2 regions of the Pediococcus sp. EKM201D genome follow, and region 1 is predicted to be linked to the other one. Evidence: riboswitches for the same ligand, from Rfam matches in the RefSeq annotation. Region 1 holds a riboswitch; the other holds the start of a gene.
The links. A riboswitch is a leader RNA that binds a small molecule or an ion and turns the genes downstream of it on or off. The one in region 1 is predicted to bind thiamine pyrophosphate.
Positions count from the first base shown of each region.

Region 1 (8,317 bases):
TATAAATTCTAACAAAAAAAGCTCAGCACTTTAACAAATACTAAGCTTCTTGATAATTTCGTAAAATTTGGAAGAACTGTTCGCCATATTTTTGGAGTTTGCTTTCCCCGATTCCTTTTACGTCTAACATTTCATCGAGCGTATCTGGCATGACTGTACACATATCTCGCAAAGTTTGATCGGAAAAGATGACAAACGGTGGAACGTTTTGCTTTTCAGCTAGTTCCCGACGAAGCGCCCGCAATTCTTCAAACAGCGCGTCGTTTTCTGGTAAGGACTTATTCGCCTTAGCTGCCACTTTCCGAGCAACTTTTTGTTGACCTAAAAGGACGCGTAAGCCCTCCTCGGTGATTTTCAAGACGGGAAACTGGCCGCCGTCTGGGGCGATGTATCCAGCCGCTGTGAGAAAATCGATTAATTCGGTCACGCTCTTCTTGGTCCGCTGCTGCATTAAACCGTATGTCGATAATTTTTCGTAGTGCAGCTGTTTTACCCGCTGATTTTTCGAACCCGTCAGTACGAGGGCGACCATTTCTTTTCCAAATCGTTCCCCCATCCGCCGGATACAAGACAACACTTGCTGAGCCTCAATCGTCACGTCTTGTAGAGCTCGCGTATCCAAACAGTTACTACATTGCCCACAGTCTGGAGCATCCTCATTGAAGTAATTTAGAATGTAGCGCTGTAAACACTTTTGCGTATTACCATACTGACTCATCGCCTGTAGCTTTTGGTATTCCATCGTCATGCTGGCTTCGTCTCGTTCGGATTGTTCGATATAGTAGTGCTGAATCTGAACGTCGCGCAATTTGTATAACAAGATGGCTTCACTCGGTAGACCGTCTCGCCCTGCACGCCCCGCTTCTTGATAGTAGGATTCGATACTGCCCGGAATCTGGTCGTGGATGACAAAGCGCACGTTACTCTTATCAATCCCCATCCCAAACGCGTTGGTTGCAATCATAACTAGCACTCGATCATACAGAAAGTCATCTTGATTTTGCCGACGTTCTTCTTTCGAAAGTTGTCCATGATACATGGCCACTTGGAAATGCTTTTTTGTTAAAAGTCGATGGAGCCGTTCGACCTCTTTCACCGTACTGGCGTAGATAATACCCGATTGATCTGGATTCAATTTTAAGTAGTCGATCAAAAAACGGTCACTGTCTTGATCCTTGACCACTTTAAATGAAAGATTAGGTCGAGCAAATCCAGTTTGAACTTCCTGTTGGATGGCTAAGCGTTGCTTAATATCCTCAGCTACCCGAGGCGTCGCCGTAGCGGTAAGAGCGATAATCGTTGGTCGGGTCGGAAGATGATGGATGATATCCGTTAATTTTAGATAGCTCGGTCGAAAATCATGCCCCCACTGTGAAATACAGTGGGCTTCATCGATGGCAATCAAATCAATCGGTAGTTCTGCTAAACGATCAAAGTATTCGGAATCGAGGCGTTCTGGTGAAATATAAAGCAGCTTCACCGCACCCTGACGCGCTTGGCTAAACCGCTCGTTGATTTCCGCATAATCTAAGGAGCTATTGATGAAGGTGGCGTCAATTCCATTGGCTGCTAGGGCATCAACTTGATCTTTCATCAAAGAAATCAAAGGCGAAATAACTAAGGTTAGTCCCGCCTGCATCAAGGCTGGAATTTGATAACATAGTGATTTTCCACCGCCCGTTGGCATGACGGCCAAAACGTTTTGGTGGTCCAAAACTGCGTTGATGGCTTGCTCCTGCCCTGGTCGAAACGCATCATATCCAAAATTTGATTTCAAAACTGCCTGTGGATTCATGTAATTCCTCTTCTTCTCTCTGGGTTGTTAATGACGGGTAAATAATAAAAGGAGTCTGACAATTAAGTCACCTCCTCTTAAATTCGTCACCTATTTACTTTTATACTAACACGCTTGGCCTAATTTTTATATTTCCAATCTTTTTGATAGTATGCTTGTTCCCAAAATTCATACTCTAATTCGCAACTTCGCAAGAAACGTTGTTCGATTTCATGTTGGCGTTCCTCACTGAGACCTATTGCTAATTCGTCAACCATACCAAATAAAGTTTTTACCATGCTGTCATCAATTTGGCCTGGTTGGGGTTGATAAAATTCAATCCAGGGTAAGAAGGGATTATCTGGTGCTGCTCCGTCCACAATTTGCTGACTAATTTCAGTATACGTCCAAGGACAAGGTAACATTGCCGCAATTAAGTCGATTAAATCTCCCGTTCGTAAAGCGTTAAAAAGATGCTCATTATATAGGTAGGTAATTGGTCGCTGTTCGGCATGTTGATGGTCGCTGAGCTTTTGACCAGCGATGTCACATAGGATTTGATGCGCACCAGCTTCGTCATTTAAAGTGTAGCGAATCTGTTCCTCAAAAAAGCGCATCTGGTCTTTAGTAGTACATTTGGAAAGGGCGCCCGCATAGACTTTAGCGAAGGCATCTAAAAAACAGGTATCCTGTTCAACGTAGACCATTAAGGCCGCTGCCGGAACGGCCCCCGCTTGAATCCCTCGCACGAATGGATGATTTTCAATGTCGGCGAGGACTGGTTGAGCAATTGCTTTTAAACGTGCTGAAAACATAACTTTCCTCCTCATCCCTTAACGATCGCTTTAATTTTTTGCATTTGGGTGGGCACTGCCGTCATCTGCGTAAACATACTAATGGCCGCAAAGCCTTTGACTCCCGTAGCCATCGTCTGGGGGAGATTATCAAGCGTGATACCCCCGATGGCGACGATTGGATAGCGACTCAGTTCGACGAGTTCTTGGAGTTGGGCTACACCGAGTGCGGCTCCCGCGTCGGCTTTAGAGGTCGTTTCAAAGACCGTCCCGGTTCCCAGATAATCAATTCCATCGAGTTGGTTAGCCTGTTTGACTTGCACTTCAGTATTACAAGATAACCCGACAATCATCGAACCCTGAACCCGTTTTAAAACTGACTCAATTTTTTCATCTTTTTGACCCACGTGAATGCCTTCAGCATGAATGGCTAAAGCTAAGTCCACGTCATCATCAATGAACAACGGTACGTGATACTTTTGGGTTAACTGATGGCATTTTTCAGCCAGTTCGGTTAATTCAGCTGGATTATCGATACTGTTATAACCCTTTTCCCGTAGTTGAAAGGCCGTTGCTCCAGCTTGTAAGATTTCTTCCACTTTAGGTAAGAAGTCCGCCTTATTAGCAACATCTTGGGTGCCGGCCACAAAATAAATTTTTAACATATCTGAATTGAATTTCATTGTTCTTCCTCGCCATAAGCCCAATGGTTCAAGGGACCATGTCCATGGCCAACTTGAATCCCATCACTAATCGCCGCATTGATAAATGCTTTACCGGTGCACAAGGCTGCTTTCAAAGATGCTCCCTTGGCTAGTTCGGCAACAATCACGGAAGAAATCGTGTCGCCTGTGCCATGGGTGTTATTCGTTTCAAAACGGGGTCCCGTCAATTCCATTTCTTCGCCATTTTCAAATAGGACGTAATCTCGACTTTCAGGTTGATCACTAAAATGACCGCCCTTAATTAAGACGTTTTTAACCCCGAGTTGTTGCAGGCGACGAGCGGCCTCTTTCACATCGGCATTATTTTTGATTTCCATCCCAGCTAATTTTTCTGCTTCCGGTAAGTTGGGGGTGATTAAGTAAGCCAGCGGTGCGAGTTGGGTACGCACGGCATCAATCGCATCATCACTCAGGAGCTTTGCGCCCCCTTTAGCAATCATGACGGGATCGACGACGAGTGGCCCAAAGTCGTATTTTTGATAGTTTTCCACCACGGCGTTCACCACCGCGGTGTTAGCAAGCATGCCAGTCTTGGCTACCTTGATATCTAGATCTTCCGCCAAAGCTTTAAATTGTTGGTCAATCATTCGTTTGGGCATAACTTCTACATCGAGCACGCCTAACGTGTTTTGAGCGGTAACGGCCACCACCACACAGGTCGAAAAAACGTGACGCTCCTGCATCGTCTTCATATCGGCTTGAATGCCGGCGCCCCCACCACTATCGGTGCCGGCGATGGTTAAAACTTGAGGTACTAATTTACTTTTCATGATTTATGCTTCTCCAATTTTCATAAGGTCTTGAACTTGTTCAGGGGTGATATTAGCTAATTCGTCTAAAAGATAGGACAAAAAACTGCCTGGTCGATTTTGTTGATCGAGTTGTGCCGCTGCGCGTTCTCCCGCACACGAGAGAACCAAACTAGCGGTAACAGCAGCATCTAAAGTATTTTCAGCTACGGCGCTGAACGCTCCTACGATACTGGACAATAAATCGCCGGAGCCCACGATGGCTGGTAACAACTTAGTGTTATTGTGCACCGTGATCACTTGTTGACCGTCGCTGATATAATCGACTTCACCACTAGCAATCACCACGTTGTTAAATTTCTGGGCACAAGCTTGGACAACTGCGCTCATGTCGCCGGTCCCATTTCCAGCGTCGATACCGCGCGTTTGCCAATCGATACCGGCTAAAACGGCGATTTCTCCGATATTTCCACGAATCACATCGAAATGATATTTTTCTAGTAACATCAAATTGAGGGCTTTGCGGTACTGGGTGGCACCGACTGCGACGGGATCTAAGACGAGTGGTTTTTGATATTGATTAGCTGCTTCACACAGCTTATTCATCAGTGGCCAGCTCTCTTTACGAGAAGCGCCCGCATTAATCACCACGGCCGATGCGAGTTGGACGAGTTCCTCCGCTTCACTGACTTCATCACTCATGATGGGAGAAGCTCCCACCGCATTTAAGCCATTCGCCACCAAAAATGGGGTAACAAAATTAGCATAATTAACTACTACCGGATTAACTTCCCGGATTTTGGCAATATCTTGAAGGTTCATAATAAGCTCCTTACCAATATCTATCACTGCCCTTAATGTCGAAAAAACCACCCTTTTGTAGACAGAAGGATGGTTTTGGTTTCAACAATTAAACACTTTCCTTCGCAAGTACTAACTTACAGGTTCAAAGGGATCACGCTGAACAAGCGTATCTCAGTTCTTCTAAGAACACCCCTAGTGCAGATATTTATTAAATTTTGAATTCGGTTTCATGATACAACTTTTTGTCCATCGACTCAAGTTGAGCATATCATTACTACTTTAGATGGTGGACTTGCTACAATGGAGATGAACCAAAAAACTTAACTTTTAGGAGGTATTGTTTTATGTCTGATAACGAAAGATTGGAAAATACTAAAGATAGAGTTACAGGTAAAGTTCGTGAAGGTGCCGGCAAAGTAACTGGCGACAAAAAAGAAGAAACTAAAGGTAAAGCTCAAAATATGACTGGTAAAGTCAAAGATAAGCTTAAAGACGTCAAGGAATCAGCTGAAGGCGCCATGGAAGAACTCAAAGATAAAATGCATAAAGACGACAAATAAAAAGAAGGTTCGCTTAACGGCGAGCCTTCTTTTGGGTTAAAAAACTATTTTCGTTTTAGCTTCTTGAATATAATCCAGCCAACGCCAATTACGATGAGCGCAATTACCGCCAGTCCGATGAATAAGGCCGAATGATTTTGAATCTGATGGCGCTTAGCGACCTTCAAATCAGCTGGCTTAATCTTGAAGTTCTTTTCAAATTTCCAATGATCTTTTCCATGTTGCATGGTCAAAACAAGCTTGTATTGACCTGCTTTTATATTTTTAGGTACTTGGATAGGATTCTCAAAAGTTGTTTCGGGCGTAATGTCAATCCGCTTAGTTTCCTTTTTGAGGGTTTTATTATCCATATTTTTGATGGACGAAACCGTTTTGACACTCTTAAGTAAATTTTGATGATGGTTGGTCAGCTTTGCATCTAATTCGTAAGTACTCAAGTTAGGTTTAGTCATCTTCAATTGATCTAGGGATAACCGTGGTGTGGGACGTTGGTCATGATTTCCGCGGATTACGAACGGAATGTTATAAGCAATCGTGTTAGAAACTGTATTTTTCTTTGCTGTTGTCGTTTTCTCCGTAAAATGTAATCCAGCCATCAAAATTCCATTGAAATCTTTAGCTGGAAAACTAATGCTGCCATGAATAATTTGGCTACTGTTGGGAGCAACTTCGACTTCTTTAGGCAACCTAATCATTTGAGTTAATTTGTAAACCGTATTAGCTTTTTCCGGAGTACGATCAGAATAGTCAACAATACCGTTACGATTAGTCCGAGCTTTGTTCACTTCAATTTCAAATTGCTTGGTCTTTTTAGTATTATTTGTGATTTTAATACCAAATGATTCCTTACTAGCTGGTGGCCATCTGATGTCAAAATAGCTATCGGCTCCATCCGTCTGATGTTCCGAAAAAATGGGTGTCACTGAATAACTAGCAAGTTTATGATCAGCATGTACATTCGTCGCAGTTAGAATGCTGATTACAAATATAAATACCAACGTGAATATTTTTTTCATATCGATCTCTTTTCAAAAAAAGAAGAGAGAACTAAGTCTCTCCTCGGAATAATGGTGCTATTCTGTAATTTGTTCTGTTTGAGTCTTAGTTAAATTCCATTGAATAGCAGTGCTATAATCCTTTACTTCTTTTATTCCATTATATTCAAGGCTTACAGATAATTTATCAGCGTTTTCCCCGACGATATTAGAATCTTTAGATGCTACTACGGCTGCAGCATCAGAAAGTGTCGTGTCACCAATTTTTACCGTACGAGTTGCATCTGTGTCACCTAATTTAGCAGATAGTTGGTATCCTTTAGTATCTCCAGAATAATCTGTAACTTTATAGTTAACATCTTGAGAACCAAAGTTTACATCCCCACTTAAAGGTTGTGGATCAAAATTGATTGTAGAATCAATGTCTAACGTGACATCACCTTTAGTAACTGTAGCAGTTGCGGTTGTATTCCCGGTTAGCTTATCAGCTGCATGAGCTACGCCACTGTTGGCAACACCTAATAACATACCACCACATAACATTGCACTTAAAATAATTTTCTTCATTTTATTAATACCCCTTTTTTAATCTGCTTCCCCGATACTACAACTAATCTAATCATCAATAATTCAGATCTTACTAATGACTCTTATTTATATATTGTGAATATTTTCATAATATATAAAAGTCTTATTTTTATGTAAAATTTTTAGCCTCCTCTATTTTGGATTAATACTATAATTCGTAATTATGGGTGTCTTTAGGGATGTTGACACACTGAATCCCAGCATTCAGCATGTATAAAAACGCATAAAGATAGATAAGTGCTGGCTAATGCTATCTATCTTTATAAGCATTATATTATACACGTTTAGCTAAATACAAGCTCTTTTTTCAAAAATCGGGTATTTTTGGAGATTCGCTTTTAAAGACCGATTTTCCCCTCTTAACCAGCCATATTAATTGGGTTTTAAATCGTTCCCCCATATAATTAAGTTAAGCTAATTTAACTTAATTAATGGAGGTGCACTATGAATTTAGTTCAAGCTTTTTTGCTATCATTTACCGCCTTTTTCGCAATTATGAACCCTTTTGCTAACTTACCCATGTTTGTGAGTTTGACTGCTGATAATAGTAGAAAAGAGGTCAATGCCATTGCGCGCTTAGCCTTCATCGTCGCGACCGTGATTGTGGCACTTTTTGCATTATTAGGTAATTACATTTTCAGTATCTTTGGTATTAATCTTTCGGCTTTGCGGATCATGGGTGGAATCATCCTAGGTTTGATTGGTTATCACATGATTCAAGGGAACGTGTCCCCTATTCAGCATGATCCCAAACAATCGGTTAAAGATTCCGTCAACAGTAACAATACTGACGTAGCGATTTCTCCACTGGCTATGCCGGTGCTGGCTGGTCCTGGAACCATCGCCACTACTATGAACTTGTCGAGTAGTACCAATCCCTTCATCGTGATTAGTGCTTTTGTCGTTCTATCGGTCATTACTTATTTCATTTTTATCTACGGGGAACAAATTATGGCTAAATTGGGTAATAACATTGTGAACGTGATTACGAAGTTGATGGGATTGATTCTGGCAACAATTGGGGTGCGGATGTTAATTATGGGGGTGCAGGTGGCGTTTCATTGGTAGGAAAATTTTTCAAATAAAAAAGCATCCAATCTGTGATTGGGTGCTTTTTATTTTAACGATTAAATTAGAAACTAGCATTTCCTGGTGTACGAGGGAATGGGATTACATCGCGGATGTTTTCGATTCCAGTTACGTACATAAGTAATCTTTCGAATCCAATTCCGAAACCAGAATGTTCAGTTTCACCGTATTTTCTTAGTTCAGCGTACCATTCGTATTCCTTAGGATCGAGATGGAATTCGGCAATCTTTTCGTTGATC
Region 1 covers NZ_JAALFK010000006.1:49,501-57,817, forward strand. The annotation lists gene recQ (DNA helicase RecQ) at 41-1,795, opposite strand; gene tenA (thiaminase II) at 1,915-2,589, opposite strand; gene thiE (thiamine phosphate synthase) at 2,601-3,251, opposite strand; gene thiD (bifunctional hydroxymethylpyrimidine kinase/phosphomethylpyrimidine kinase) at 3,248-4,063, opposite strand; gene thiM (hydroxyethylthiazole kinase) at 4,067-4,864, opposite strand; TPP riboswitch at 4,945-5,050, opposite strand; gene HFC68_RS08410 (CsbD family protein) at 5,191-5,406, shown strand; gene HFC68_RS08415 (DUF916 and DUF3324 domain-containing protein) at 5,451-6,422, opposite strand; gene HFC68_RS08420 (hypothetical protein) at 6,480-6,968, opposite strand; gene HFC68_RS08425 (MarC family protein) at 7,434-8,057, shown strand; gene asnS (asparagine--tRNA ligase) at 8,122-8,317, opposite strand, start outside.

Region 2 (8,317 bases), on a different contig from region 1:
TTTACAATATGTTTGCTTAAGTTTAAGTTTCTGCCTGCCAACATCGTGATAATCCAACCTAAAATTGTAATCACAAAGAAAAGTGAAAAAGTAGCTCGGTATCCCACGAGGGTTGATAATTTACCTGGTAATCCGTTACTAGTGTGACTGTTGGTTACATTCTGCAAAACAACTGACAAAATTGCCAATATCATGCCTGAGGACATCAATTTGAACTGAGCCATAAAAATATCGGCCATGTTATTTAAACGTGCCGATTTTTGATTTTGGCTGAGTTCTTGACCCACCTGCATTAACAATCCATGCCCAGCTTCAATTATTATAGTTAAAACAATAAATAAAATTAGGTTTAAGTAGGTTGAGAACAAGGATAGACATCCCCATCCCACCATCATTAAGCTCATCGCCATTCTGACGTTATTGACCGATTCGAATTTGTTAAACCATCGTTTGGTAGCATGATGCATTAAAATCATCACGACGATCGATGGCATCAAGGCTAATCCAATAATAATGACCGAATAATGTAATCCTTGACGCAAATATAAAATCCCGATAATCATTAACACTACTAAGGAAGCATCTCCAATTCCTTGGAGTAATACAGCCCGCAAGTATCGAACATTGAATAATCCTTTAAAATCAATCAACGGATTGGGTACAGATAATTCACGCCACAGATAAGTTGCGATTAGACCAATACCTATCACCAATAAGCCCCAGCTAAACCAGCTACTCGTGATTTGATCTCCCAAAGTAACTATCCAACCAATGAGGACCATAAAGCCACTCGAAAGAACTACGTTTACCCGTTCAATATTATATGTACTGATTTCTAAATCGATTTTAATACTTGACGCATTGTGGTAAATGATCAGACTTAAAACAATTAAGAAAATATTGATTAATTGCCAGTTTCCCAATAAAAAGGATATTCCGGTTAGAAATAAGGCTAAAACTAGCGCTACTCCTAACATAACATCTCCCATTTTGGTTAAACCCACATTTTTTTCTGGTAAAATTGTCGCAATTAAACTCGGAAGCATTGGTAATAGAATTCCACACCCCGTGGTTTGAATAATCCGGCCCAGTAATAAAATAGGCATATTAAAAGCTATCCCTACTAATAAAGAACCAATCATAAAAATAGCTAAGGATAACTTTAACAACTGAACGACTGACTTTTTTTGCAACCAAACTGGGCCCAATGGATACATTAAAGCTAACCAAGCCAAAGGTAAAATATTCGTCAGTTGTACGACAACTTCATTATTTCCAAATGCTTCCACAATTTTAGTGACTGCCAATGCGGTTGAAAACTCTCCAATCAGCATCACAATCATTCCTAGAATCAGAATGAAGGCCTCACGATATTCACCTTGCACCAATTGATCAAACTGGTGGCGAATCTTATTCATGTATACGCCCTCCTCAAATAAGCTTAATTATAATTTTATTAATTAAAAAAGGTAAAGTAAAGGCGCAACGAAAACTTTTTTCAAATTCGATTGTGGCACATTGAAACCAAACTTAAAAAGTGTTTCAATTAGTTAATAACACATAGGAGAAATAGGATGATGAAAAAGACTATTGATGAAGCAATTGACCATTTACGTGATAATCATATACGGATTACTCCTCAACGTCGGTTAGTACTGGAATATTTGATTGAAAAAAGAAATCATCCAACTGTGGAAACTATTTTTAAAGCGGTCAACGCCAAAGAACCTAGCTTAAGTTTAGCCACTGTATATAATTCACTTAAACTTCTGGTAGATCAAGGTCTAGTCATTGAATTAACTAGTAGTGAAGATGGAATTCATTACGACTACTATGGCCATCCTCATTTCCACGTAATTTGCGTTAACTGTGGAAAAATCATTGATGTTGATTATCCTGAATACGCATCTGATTTAGCTAAAATCGACCGCATTGCTGCTAAAAAAACTGGATACGACATTATTGCCAATCATATTGAAGTCGAAGGGTATTGCCCTGAATGTGCACAAAAAAAATAGGAGTCGGAAAAATTCCGATTCCTATTTTTATTTTCTAAACTTGAGCTGCGGTAATAATTGCTACTTTATAGACATCTTCTTCACTAGCTCCACGAGATAAATCGGAAACCGGTGCATTAAGTCCTTGCAAGATTGGGCCAATTGCTTCAAAACCGCCTAGACGTTGAGCAATCTTATAACCAATGTTTCCAGATTGAAGTTCAGGGAAGATAAAGACATTCGCATGTCCTGCAATTTCTGAATCTGGAGCCTTACTTGCTCCAACAGCTGGAACAAAGGCTGCATCAAACTGAAGTTCACCATCATATGGGGTCTTTGGATCACGTTCTTGGGCAACCTTAGTAGCTTCGCGAACTTTATCTACCATTGGTCCAGCCGCTGAGCCTTTAGTTGAAAAGCTTAACATTGCAACCTTAGGGTCGATGTCAAATAGGCGAGCAGTTTCTGCACTTTGAATCGCAATTTCAGCCAATGTTTCTGCATCGGGATCAATATTAATAGCTGCATCCCCAAAGACATAGCGTTCATTTTCGCGTTGCATGATAAATGCTCCACTAATTCGACGCATTCCTGGTTTAGTCTTGATAATTTGAAGAGCGGGGCGAACTGTATCACCAGTAGCATGAACTGCTCCAGATACCATGGCATCCGCCTTGCCTAAGTAAACTAGCATAGTTCCGAAGTAATTTACATCTTTGAGCATTTCGATAACCTGTTCTTCGGTATTTTTACCCTTACGACGTTCAACTAACTTATCAATCATTTCCTTTTGATCGGCTTCCGGATATTGGCTCGGATCAATAATTTGCACATTTTCAAGGTTTAATCCATGCTTTTCAGCAGTAGCTTTAATATCAGCTTCCACTCCGAGTAAGATTGATTGAACTAAGCCATCATCAGCTAGTCGAATAGCGGCAGCTAAAACTCGAACATCTTCACCTTCGGGAAATACAACTGTTCTATTTTGGCCCTTAATTTTTGACTTCAAACCTTCAAATAAATCCATGAGTTAGTCCCCCATTTTTTTAAACTTTTCAACATCGCGAGCAATCGCCAATTCTTCATCAGTTGGAATTACCATGACTTGGACAGCCGAGTCTTCCGCACTAATGAAACGTTCTCCACGTTTTTCATTAAGCGCTTGGTCAAGTTTAACATTGAAAATTCCTAATTTAGAAGTAATTTTTTCACGCATTGGAACACTATTTTCACCAATTCCTGCTGTAAATACAATTCCATCTAAACCACCCATTTCAGTTGCATAGGAACCAATGTATTTCACAATATTATTAACAAAAATATCGATGGCCATTTGTGCACGATGTTCACCTTTTTCAGCGGCATCAATTATATCACGCAAATCAGGTGACATTCCTGATAGTCCTAGCAAACCAGACTTCTTATTCAAAATAGTTAAGATGTCTTCCGGATTAGTAATATTAAGTTTTTGCATTAAGTAAACTACTAAAGAGGCATCAATATCACCAGAACGGGTTGCCATAGTAATCCCTGCTAGAGGTGTAAAGCCCATTGATGTATCAAATGATTTTCCATCCTTGATAGCTGTAATTGAACTACCAGCCCCTAAATGTAAGGTGATTATTTTTAGTTCTTCTAATGGCTTGCCCATCATCTTAGCCGCACGACCTGCTACATATTGATGACTAGTACCATGAGCACCGTATTTACGAGCCCCATATTTTTCATAGTATTCATAAGGAATACTGTAAAGATAATTTTTTTCAGGTAACGTTTCATGGAAAGATGTATCAAAAACTGCCACACTAGTGATATCTGGTAAAACCTTCTTGAAAGCACGGATTCCTGTAGCGTTAGCTGGATTATGCAAAGGCGCATATTCTTTTAAGTCTTCGATTTGCTTTAAGACTTTGTCATCAATTAAAGCAGAATCTTGGAAAATTTCTCCACCCGCAACTACTCGGTGTCCTACACCGGTAATTTCACTGTAATCTTTAATAATATCTAATTTTAATAGCTCTTTTAAGAGTAAATTAACTGCTTCTTCATGATTTTTAATTGGTTGGTCAATTTCAACTTTTTTACCATCAGTGGTCTTAATCGTGAAGTTTGATCCTGGAATACCGATCCGATCGACAGTTCCTGATGAAATAACCTTTTCTTCCGGCATTTCAAATAATTTAAACTTAAGGGTTGAGCTTCCCGCATTGATTGCAATTGTCTTTTCCAACTTAAATAGCTCCTTCTCTCATAATAATAGCTTATTGTAACGTATTATCCGTTTGTAAGCTTGTAAAATTCATCGTTAGAATTTTTAAATATTATTATTTATTGATATTTCAATGTATTTTGGTTTTAAAATGTCGTAAAAACTTTTTTTAAGCGTGACGTTTTAGCTTCAAGTATCCCACCAACATACTATTTCATAATATCTCTTTGCGTAAACGTTTTCAACTATCAACAAATTTTACATTTTGACTGCAATAAAAAAAGCCTAACACAAAGACTTTATGTTAGGCTGAATATTTTAAATTATTTGTTTGAAAGCTTGCTAGCAGCTGCTTCATCAATAATAACAGTAACGTTATCATGGTTTTGAAGAACACTAGCTGGTAAGTCAGTTGTGACAGGACCTTCGATCATACCTTTGATTGCATCAGCTTTGTCTTCGCCGTAAGCTTCGATCAAAATATGCTTACTCTTCATAATTGAAGCAAGTCCCATTGAAATAGCATAACGTGGAACGTCTTCTTCATGTTCGAAGAAACGAGCGTTAGCATCAATTGTTGATTGAGTTAGTGACACTTTGTGAGTTGTACTGTCTGCAGGTGTACCTGGTTCGTTAAAACCAATGTGACCATTACGTCCGATACCAAGGATTTGTAAATCAATTGGGTTATCTTCGATAATTTGGTCATAGTGCTTGGCTTCGGCTTCAAGATCTGCTGCACGACCATTTGGTAAGTATGAGTGCTTGAATGGTTTAGCATTGAAGAGGTTTTCGTGCATAAAGTAATCATAACTTTGGTCACTATCTTCTGGCAAACCAACATATTCATCTAAATTGATTGAGATTGAGTCCGTAAAATCTAGATCACTCTTAATAATTTCTTGATAAGTGGTAATCGGTGTACTACCAGTAGCTAACCCAAATGTTGTTGCTCCATTTTTCTTTGCATCAGCAAATAGTTTGTATCCTTCTTTTCCGCCTTCTACGTTATCTTTAACAATAATAACCTTCATGATCAAATCTCCTTTTTCGTTTTTGGTATAGTCCAATTATAAAATGGTCTAAACCAAAATGCAAGGATTTATCCTAAAAAATTAAAAATAACTTTCTCTTTACTTATTTAGAATTTAAGATATACTGATTTTGTAACAGGGGTGCTGGGCTTTACCTGGCTGAGATTAAAACTAAATGGTTTTTGACCCTCGAACCTGATATGGATAATGCCAGCGCAGGAAGACTCAATTGTAATATTAGAATGATTATTTTCTAACACAAGATGCAGTGAAGCTGGCTTTTTAAGCCGGCTTTTTTTGTACCTAAATTTTAAAAATGGAGGAATTTATTTATGAACACAAGTGTCGCAATTCAAGTCCTTCCTATAATGGAAGACGAAAAGAAGCTAGTCGCCGCCGTCGACCAAGCTATCAAATATATAAAATCTACCGGTGTTAATTATCAAGTAGGTGCTTTTGAAACCACCCTTGAGGGCGACTATGATCAATTGATGGAAATCGTTAAGAATATTACTAAAATAACTGCTGACGCTGGCGCTCCGCAAGTAATGTCTTATGTAAAGATTAATTACAAACCAGAAGGACAGGTTCTTGGCATTCATGAAAAAACTGACAAATACCAGCATTAATTTTCTACCTATCGTAGCTGTTTTATTAATCTTAGCCATTTGGCAAGCAATTAGTTTCTTCCAGATTATCCCTGAATTCCTGTTACCATCCCCACTTTCGGTTTTAGAAGTTTTTAAAAGTGACTATTCCGCCTTATTTTCAAACTCATTAGTTACTCTGATCGAAGCATTTTGGGGACTATGCTTTGGAGTGCTTTTAGGAGTTGGATTAGCCTTAATCATGGATTTATTTCATCCCATTTATAAAGCGCTTTACCCGTTGCTAGTGATTACTCAAACCATCCCCACCGTCGCGATTGCACCTTTATTAATCCTTTGGTTCGGTTATGGCATTTTGCCAAAAGTAGTTTTAGTAGTCGCTACTACTTTCTTTCCGATTGCAGTCGGCATGCTAGATGCTTTTCGTTCAACTGATAAAGATCTCATTACCTTGATGCGTACTTTAGGGGCTAATACACCTAAAATTTATTTTTACATCAAGTTTCCCGATGCAATTGATTCACTTTTTGCTAGCTTAAAAATTTCCGTTTCATATTCATTAGTAGGCGCCGTAGTTTCAGAATGGGTCGGCGGTTTCAATGGTTTAGGGGTTTACATGACCCGTGTCATGAAGGCCTATGCTTACGACAAAATGTTTGCGGTAATCTTTTTAATTTCAATTTTAAGTTTGGCCTTAATTTTACTTGTTAACTGGATTCAGTATCTTATTACCCCATGGAGGAGAACTAATCATGCTCAAGCATAAAAAATTTTTTAGTCTAATCGTCCTTTTACCTATTTTTACGCTATTACTCACTGCCTGTGGAAAATCAAATTCAGCGGCTAAAACTCAAACCATTACGGTTGCCTTAGATTGGACGCCCAATACTAACCATACAGGCCTCTATGTTGCCCAAGAAAAAGGCTACTTCAAAAAACATCATCTAAAAGTAAAGTTTGTTCAGCCTTCTAAAGATAGTGCCGAACAAATCGTAGCTAGTGGCAAAGCTCAAATTGGGATTTCTGGTCAAGATTCCTTAGCTAGTGCAATTGGCAAAAAGAATCCCCTTCCCCTCACTGCCATGGGAGCAATTCTTCAACATAATACTTCAGGAATTATGTCGCGTAAGGCTGATGGAATCACTAGCCCTAAAAAAATGCAAGGCTATCGCTATGCAACCTGGAATACTCCTACAGAACTAGCAACCATCAAACAAGTGGTTAAAGATGATGGTGGTGATTTTTCTAAGGTAAAAACGGTCCCTAACAATATTACTGATGAAGTCGCTGGTCTCAAATCCAAGGCTGCTGATGCAATCTGGATTTTCTACGGCTGGGCAGGTATTAACGCCGAGATTAAAAACTATCCAGTTAATTACTTTAGTTTTAGATCTATTAATCCTGTGTTTGATTACTACACCCCGCTCATTATTGGGAACAATAGTTTCTTGAAGCAAAATCCAAAGGCTGCTAAAGCATTCATGGCTGCAGCCACCGAAGGTTATCAATATGCCACTAAAAATCCTAAAGCTTCTGCTGATTTATTAATGAAGGCCGTTCCAGAACTTAAGAGTAATCAGAAGTTAATTTACAAGAGTCAAAATTACTTATCTAAATACTACTTAACTAAAGACGGCCAATTTGGAAAAATTGACGCTATGCGCTGGAATAACTTTTACAAGTGGCTTAATGATCATAAACTTGTTGAACAAAAACTCGCTAAAAATCAAGGCTTCACTAATCAATACTTACCAAAACAGTAACTTATCGAGGAATAATTACAATGACAGAATTACTTGTACAACATATTAACCAAAGTTTCGGTGACAAGGAAATTCTCCATGATGTTTCTTTATCAGTAAAACCAAACGAAATTGTATCAATTCTCGGGGTCAGTGGGATTGGTAAAACCACCCTATTTAACATCATAGCTGGTATTAATCAACCCAAGTCTGGCAATATCGTCTTTAACGATGAAGATATTACCGGACAAGCTGGGCACCTAGGCTACATGCTGCAAAAAGACTTGCTCCTCCCCTTTCGAACGATTATGAATAATGTAATCTTGCCTGATTTAGTCAAAGGGGTTAAAAAAAGCGCAGCCACTGCCCGTGCCGAACCACTTTTTGAATTTTTTGGCTTAACGGGTTATGAAAATAAATACCCCCATGAACTTTCTGGTGGAATGAAACAACGTGCAGCCTTGCTAAGAACTTTCCTTTCAACTAAGGACCTAACCCTTTTAGACGAACCTTTTAGTGCGCTAGATGAATTAACCAAACGTGGAATTTATCAGTGGTACACCGATATTAGTCGTCAAATGCAGAATTCAACCTTACTAATTACCCATAGCGTTGATGAAGCCATTACTTTATCTGATCGTATTTATATCCTGAGTGGTAAACCAGCTACCATCAGCCATGAAATTAAAATTACGTCTGCCAAACGTAAACAGGCCGATTTTGAGCT
Region 2 covers NZ_JAALFK010000004.1:154,123-162,439, forward strand. The annotation lists gene HFC68_RS07215 (MFS transporter) at 1-1,418, opposite strand, end outside; gene HFC68_RS07220 (Fur family transcriptional regulator) at 1,575-2,018, shown strand; gene pta (phosphate acetyltransferase) at 2,053-3,024, opposite strand; gene HFC68_RS07230 (acetate/propionate family kinase) at 3,028-4,227, opposite strand; gene nagB (glucosamine-6-phosphate deaminase) at 4,530-5,240, opposite strand; TPP riboswitch at 5,368-5,479, shown strand; gene HFC68_RS07240 (thiamine-binding protein) at 5,573-5,869, shown strand; gene HFC68_RS07245 (ABC transporter permease) at 5,841-6,614, shown strand; gene HFC68_RS07250 (ABC transporter substrate-binding protein) at 6,601-7,611, shown strand; gene HFC68_RS07255 (ABC transporter ATP-binding protein) at 7,632-8,317, shown strand, end outside.
Region 2: it holds a riboswitch for thiamine pyrophosphate, as region 1 does, so the genes downstream of both, HFC68_RS07240 (thiamine-binding protein) here and thiM (hydroxyethylthiazole kinase) in region 1, are expected to answer to the same signal.